DNA from 3 places in the Streptomyces sp. HUAS MS02 genome. Region 2 is predicted to be linked to each of the others. Evidence: predicted binding sites of a transcription regulator. Region 2 holds the regulator's gene; each other region holds the start of a gene.
The links. Region 2 encodes HrcA, which represses chaperone genes, less so after heat shock. Its sites were predicted from a motif close to TTNGCACTCNGNNNNNCNGAGTGCNAA; they were not measured.

Region 1: groES (co-chaperone GroES) is a predicted target of HrcA. The motif match lies at 1,275-1,301, and genes of this name have one in related genera.
Region 3: groL (chaperonin GroEL) is a predicted target of HrcA. The motif match lies at 974-1,000, and genes of this name have one in related genera.

What each region holds. Positions count from the first base shown of each region.
Region 1 covers NZ_CM146747.1:3,674,766-3,677,033, forward strand. Annotated here, with positions in the region: gene groL (chaperonin GroEL) at 1-690, opposite strand, end outside; gene groES (co-chaperone GroES) at 820-1,128, opposite strand; gene ACZ9QC_RS15545 (polysaccharide deacetylase family protein) at 1,335-2,268, opposite strand, start outside.
Region 2 covers NZ_CM146747.1:6,607,186-6,609,453, reverse strand. Annotated here, with positions in the region: gene dnaJ (molecular chaperone DnaJ) at 1-725, opposite strand, end outside; gene hrcA (heat-inducible transcriptional repressor HrcA) at 726-1,742, opposite strand; gene ACZ9QC_RS28440 (MBL fold metallo-hydrolase) at 2,128-2,268, shown strand, end outside.
Region 3 covers NZ_CM146747.1:5,368,087-5,370,354, forward strand. Annotated here, with positions in the region: gene ACZ9QC_RS23170 (MoaD/ThiS family protein) at 1-149, shown strand, start outside; gene ACZ9QC_RS23175 (cold-shock protein) at 610-816, shown strand; gene groL (chaperonin GroEL) at 1,162-2,268, shown strand, end outside.

The DNA.
Region 1 (2,268 bases), 2.9 Mb from region 2:
GTCGGCGATGGCGCCGATCTTGCCCTGGTGGATGAGGATGTACGGGTCGTCGAGGACGGCCTCCATACGCTCCTGGTCGGTGACGAAGTACGGCGAGAGGTAGCCCTTGTCGAAGGCCATGCCCTCGGTGAAGTCCAGCTCCAGACCGAAGGTGTTGGACTCCTCGACGGTGATGACACCGTCCTTGCCGACCTTGTCCATCGCCTCGGCGATGAGCTCGCCGACCTGCTGGTCCTGGGCGGACAGACCGGCGACGGCGGCGATGTCGGACTTCTCGTCGATCGGACGGGCGGTCGCGAGGAGCTCCTCGGACACGGCCTTGACCGCGGCGTCGATGCCCTTCTTCAGGGCGGCCGGGGAGGCACCGGCGGCGACGTTGCGCAGGCCCTCGCGGACGAGCGCCTGGGCCAGCACGGTGGCGGTGGTCGTACCGTCACCCGCCACGTCGTTGGTCTTGGTCGCCACCTCCTTCACCAGCTGGACGCCGAGGTTCTCGTACGGGTCCTCGACCTCGACCTCGCGGGCGATGGTCACACCGTCGTTGGTGATGGTGGGGGCGCCGAACTTCTTGTCGATGACGACGTTGCGGCCCTTGGGGCCGATCGTCACCTTGACCGTGTCGGCAAGCTTGTTGACGCCGCGCTCGAGGGCGCGACGGGCGTCCTCGTCGAACTTCAGGATCTTCGCCATGGGAGCGGTTCAGCCCTCTCGGAAAACGTGGGTGAAACGAACTGCGCCCCCGACGCCCGGCTTGTTAGTGGTCGCGGGGGCCAAGGGCGCAGCTCAAAAGCAAGGTGCTTCGGTGAGGAAGCGGGTGAATTACTTCTCGACGATCGCGAGCACGTCGCGAGCCGAGAGGACGAGGTACTCCTCGCCGTTGTACTTCACCTCGGTGCCGCCGTACTTGCTGTACAGCACGATGTCGCCGACGGAGACGTCGAGCGGCAGCCGCTGGCCGTCCTCGAAGCGGCCCGGACCGACGGCGAGGACGACGCCCTCCTGGGGCTTCTCCTTCGCGGTGTCCGGGATGACCAGGCCAGAGGCGGTGGTCTGCTCGGCGTCGAGCGGCTGGACCACAATGCGGTCCTCGAGCGGCTTGATGGCAACCTTGGAGCTGGTGGTCGTCACGATCCGACCTCCCCCTTCGGAGATCTCACGGGGTTAACTGTCTGAGGTGGCGACCAGGTGGATCCGTCGTCGCGGGTGCCGGACCTGCCCGTCGCGTTGTTGGCACTCTCCAGGGGGGAGTGCCAGACCTGAGACTATGACCGCGATTAGCACTCGGTCAAGCGGACTGCTAATCGAGCGGGTTGCGGCGGTCGGTCGTCGCGGTGTCAGAGGTAGTCCTCCAGGCGGCCGACCGTCAGTCCCTGCTCCTGGATGCGGCGCAGCAGCCGGGTCGTCATCTCCGTGAGGGTGGTGCCTTTGAGCTGGTCAGGGCCCCGGAAGCCGGCGAGGACGATGTCGCCCGGGCGGAGGCGGTCGCCGACGGCGTAGCGGAGGTCGTGGATCTGCATGGACGCGCGCCACAGGACCACCGCGGAGAGGCCGCAGTCGGCGGCGGCGCGGAGCGTGGTGGTGTCGTAGACGCCGTAGGGCGGGCGGAAGAGGGTCGGCCGGACGCCGAAGCGTTGTTTGAGCTTGTTCTGCTGGCCGCAGATCTCGGCGCGCTGCCCGGCGTACGGCAGGCCGCGCAGGGCGGTGTGGTCGAGCGTGTGGTTCTGCACGGTGGCGCCGACGGCCCGCAGCCGTGCGAAGTGGCCGTATCCCGGCCCCACGACGCTGTCCGTCAGGAACATGCTCACCGGCAGCCGCAGCTCGCGCACCATCTCCACGAACCGGGGGTCCTTCTCGGCCCCGTCGTCGTACGTCAGGAAGACGACCTTGTCCCGGGTCGGCACCCGGTCGACGACCGGCGGCAGCCCCGGCCCCGCCGCGCGGGGGACCGGGGACCGGTGGGGTTTCTCGGGCGCGGGGGCGAGGGGGGCGGGGAGGCCCCAGCGGCGGTAGGGGGGTGCCGACGGGTGGGGGTGGGGGTGGGGGCGTGCGGGGGTGTGCGCGCCGGAGTGAGGAGGTGCGGGGCGGGGCTGCATCGGCCCGCCCGCACCCGGGCGCGGGGAGGTGGGTCCGGAGTGCGCCGGGTCGGCAGCGCATCCGGTGAGGAGCAGAGCGGTCAGGGCCGTGAGAGCGGCGAGGGCGGCGACGGGGGTCGCGGTCAGGGGGCGGGGTGCTGACGTCCGGGCCGCGGTGGCGCCCCACCCGCCGCCC
Region 2 (2,268 bases):
CCGCCACCGGGCCCGACCTCGCCCTCACCGGCCAGCTGGATGCGCGTGCCGTTGTCGACACCGGCCGGGATCTTGACCGTCAGCGTCCGCCGCGACCGCACCCGCCCGTCGCCCGCGCACTCGGGGCACGGGTTGGGGACGATCGTGCCGAAGCCCTGGCACTGCGGGCAGGGCCGGGAGGTCATGACCTGGCCGAGGAAGGACCGCGTGACCTGCGAGACCTCACCACGACCACGGCACATGTCACAGGTCTGGGCGGTGGTGCCGGGAGCGGCGCCCTCGCCACTGCACGTCGTACAGACGACGGCCGTGTCGACCTGGATGTCCTTCGTCGTGCCGAAGGCCGCCTCGTCGAGGTCGACCTCCAGCCGGATCATCGCGTCCTGGCCCCGGCGCGTACGCGACCGAGGGCCGCGCTGGGACGCCGTGCCGAAGAACGCGTCCATGATGTCCGAGAAGTTGCCGAAGCCACCGGCGCCGAAGCCGCCCGCGCCTCCGCCGCCCGCCTGGGACAGCGGGTCGCCGCCGAGGTCGTAGACCTGCTTCTTCTGCGGGTCCGACAACACCTCGTAGGCGGCGTTGATCTCCTTGAACCGCTCCTGGGTCTTCGGATCGGGATTGACGTCCGGGTGCAGCTCGCGAGCGAGCCTCCGGAACGCCTTCTTGATCTCGTCCTGGGACGCGTCGCGGCGCACGCCGAGCACGGCGTAGTAGTCCGTGGCCACTTAAGACTCCGCCAGGATCTGTCCGACGTACCGTGCCACCGCTCGTACCGCTCCCATCGTTCCCGGATAGTCCATGCGCGTAGGTCCGACCACGCCCAGCTTCGCTACTGCCTCGCCGCCCGAACCGTAGCCGACGGAGACGACGGACGTGGAGTTGAGTCCCTCATACGCGTTCTCATGACCGATGCGTACGGTCATGCCCGAATCCCCGGCCTCGCCAAGCAACTTGAGGAGGACGACCTGCTCCTCCAAGGCTTCCAGAACGGGCCGGATGGTGAGGGGGAAGTCATGTCCGAAGCGGGTGAGATTGGCGGTTCCGCCGATCATCAGCCGCTCCTCGCTCTCCTCCACGAGTGCTTCGAGGAGGGTGGAGAGCACCGTCGCCACCGTCCCCCGGTCCTCGACGTCGAACGCCTCCGGCAGGTCCTCGACCAGCTTCGGCACATCGGTGAACCGGCGGCCCGCGACCTTGCTGTTCAGCCGGGCGCGAAGATCCGCGAGTGACGTTTCTCCGAACGGCGCCGGGCAGTCCACCAGCCGCTGTTCCACCCGTCCGGTGTCCGTGATCAGCACGAGCATCAGCCGGGCGGGGGCCAGCGACAGCAGTTCCACGTGCCGCACCGTCGACCGGGTCAGCGAGGGGTACTGCACGACGGCGACCTGCCGCGTGAGCTGCGCCAGCAGCCGCACGGTCCGTGCCACCACGTCGTCGAGGTCGACCGCGCCGTCCAGGAAGTTCTGGATGGCGCGCCGTTCGGGCGGGGTCATCGGCTTGACGCCGGCCAGCTTGTCGACGAAGAGCCGGTACCCCTTGTCGGTGGGGATGCGGCCCGCGCTGGTGTGGGGCTGGGCGATGAAGCCCTCGTCCTCCAGCGCCGCCATGTCGTTGCGGACGGTCGCCGGGGAGACCCCCAGGTTGTGCCGCTCCGTGAGCGCCTTGGAACCGACCGGCTCCTCGGTGCCCACGTAGTCCTGGACGATGGCGCGCAGCACCTGGAGCCTGCGTTCACTCAGCATCGCGCACACCTCCAGATCGCTCTTCCGTGACTCCCCCTTGGCACTCACCCCGGGCGAGTGCCAATACTCCCCGCCCAGTGTACGGCGGTGGGGTACGCCCCCGGCAAGGCCGGTCCAGCCAGGTCATGCCGACGTGTACCGACCTGTCCGGCGATGTCGGACCCCGGCCCGACCACCACCGGGGCACGTGTCGCGCACTTCCTACCGACGGGTACGCCCACCCGTGACCACCTCCGAACCGCCCACGGCGATCACCTCCGTGGCCCTCACCACAGCCCGCCCACCGCCTGCTCGGCGGCTCCCGACCGCCGTTCGGCGACCTCCCCGGCACCTCCCCGGCACCCTCCTTCACCGGCCCGTGCGGTGCTACGGCTAGCGTCGGCGCATGACGGTGACTTGGGAAGAGTGCGGGTGGCAGGGATTGACGCCCCGGGTCGGACGGTGCCGCCTTCCCGGCTGGGACTGCACCGTGGGACTGGTGGCCGGGGACGGTGCGGCCCTCATGATCGACGCGGGTTCCAGCGTG
Region 3 (2,268 bases), 1.2 Mb from region 2:
CCGCCCGGGTGCTCGACGATCAGGGCAAGCTGCGGCGGTTCGTGAACGTGTACGTGAACGACGACGACGTCCGGTTCGAGCAGGGTCTGGAGACGGCCACGCCGGACGGTGCGGGTGTTTCGATCATTCCCGCGGTCGCCGGTGGCTGACCGCCGTCGTACCGGCCGGTAGTAACCGTCGGTAACTTTGATTACCGAGAGTTCATCGAATTGCCCCCTCCGTGAGAGAAGCGGAGGGGGCAATTCTCTATGGTTGAGCACTGTAGAGTTGGGGAACCCGGTCCGATCGCCGTAGTGATTCCTTGCCGGGCGCATATCTCAACGCGCCGCACGCCCTATATGAAGTAGCCAAAGTGTGCAGGCCTTTTGCGTATTTCGTTCCTTTTGTGGGGCCCGACTTGCCCTGAATTCGGACGAATTGTTCGTACATTCCCGACCGGTCGTGTCCAGAATTCTCGTCCGATTGACCTGTTGCAGAGGGCAGTTGGGCAGATACATTCGGCCGCGGTCGACGCGTTCCGGCGCACACCCCCAACCGTTGGGGGGTGAGGTCTGACCCGGATCCGCGAAGTGTGGATCTGTGCAAGGGCCAGTAATAGGGGAGTTAGGCATGGCTCAGGGCACCGTCAAGTGGTTCAACGCGGAGAAGGGGTACGGCTTCATCGCGGTCGACGGTGGTGCGGATGTATTCGTCCACTACAGCGCGATCCAGATGGACGGTTACCGCACCCTGGAAGAGGGCCAGCGGGTCGAGTTCGAGATCTCGCAGGGTCAGAAGGGACCGCAGGCGGACATGGTCCGGCTCGCGGTCGGCTGAAGTAACGCGCCGGGTTTCACGCAGCGACGTTCTTCGTTCTTTTCGGGAGGGCTCGCACCCCGTCAGGGGTGCGGGCCCTCCTGCGTGCGAGGGGTATGCGCGGGGCGCCGAGGCGGCGCGTGCGCGGGCGCGTTCACCTGCGGATCATCGAGAGCCGCTTGCACTCGGCATGGTCGAGTGCTAATCATTGGCGTTAGCACTCTGAAGGTGAGAGTGACAACGAGGACCGGGTCGGTGAGGCCCGCAGGCCGGGTGGGGCAAGGAACCACGAGGCAGGCAGGCCGTCCGTCGCGGGCGCCAGCGCGGTCCGGAGCAATCCACCCCAGTCCGGGAGGACCACTTCACATGGCCAAGATCATCGCGTTCGACGAGGAGGCGCGGCGCGGCCTCGAGCGCGGCATGAACCAGCTCGCGGACGCCGTCAAGGTGACGCTCGGCCCCAAGGGCCGGAACGTCGTCCTCGAGAAGAAGTGGGGCGCCCCCACGATCACCAACGATGGTGTTTCCATCGCCAAGGAGATCGAGCTCGAGGACCCGTACGAGAAGATCGGCGCCGAGCTGGTCAAGGAAGTCGCCAAGAAGACGGACGACGTCGCCGGTGACGGTACGACCACCGCGACCGTTCTCGCCCAGGCGCTCGTACGCGAGGGCCTGCGCAACGTAGCCGCCGGCGCCAACCCGATGGCCCTCAAGCGCGGCATCGAGAAGGCCGTCGAGGCCGTCTCCGGTGCGCTGCTCGACCAGGCCAAGGAGGTCGAGACCAAGGAGCAGATCGCCTCCACGGCCTCCATCTCCGCCGCCGACACCCAGATCGGCGAGCTGATCGCCGAGGCCATGGACAAGGTCGGCAAGGAAGGCGTCATCACCGTCGAGGAGTCGCAGACCTTCGGTCTGGAGCTTGAGCTCACCGAGGGCATGCGCTTCGACAAGGGCTACATCTCGGCGTACTTCGCGACCGACATGGAGCGCATGGAGGCGGTCCTGGAGGACCCCTACATCCTCATCGCCAACTCCAAGGTCACCAACGTCAAGGACCTGCTCCCGCTCCTGGAGAAGGTCATGCAGTCGGGCAAGCCGCTGCTGATCATCGCCGAGGACGTCGAGGGCGAGGCCCTGTCGACCCTGGTCGTCAACAAGATCCGTGGCACCTTCAAGTCCGTCGCCGTCAAGGCCCCGGGCTTCGGTGACCGCCGCAAGGCGATGCTGAACGACATCGCCATCCTCACCGGCGGCGAGGTGATCTCCGAGGAGGTCGGCCTCAAGCTGGAGAACACCACGATCGACCTCCTGGGCCGTGCCCGCAAGGTCGTCATCACCAAGGACGAGACCACCATCGTCGACGGGGCCGGCTCCTCGGAGCAGGTCCAGGGCCGGGTCAACCAGATCCGCGCCGAGATCGAGAACAGCGACTCGGACTACGACCGCGAGAAGCTCCAGGAGCGCCTGGCGAAG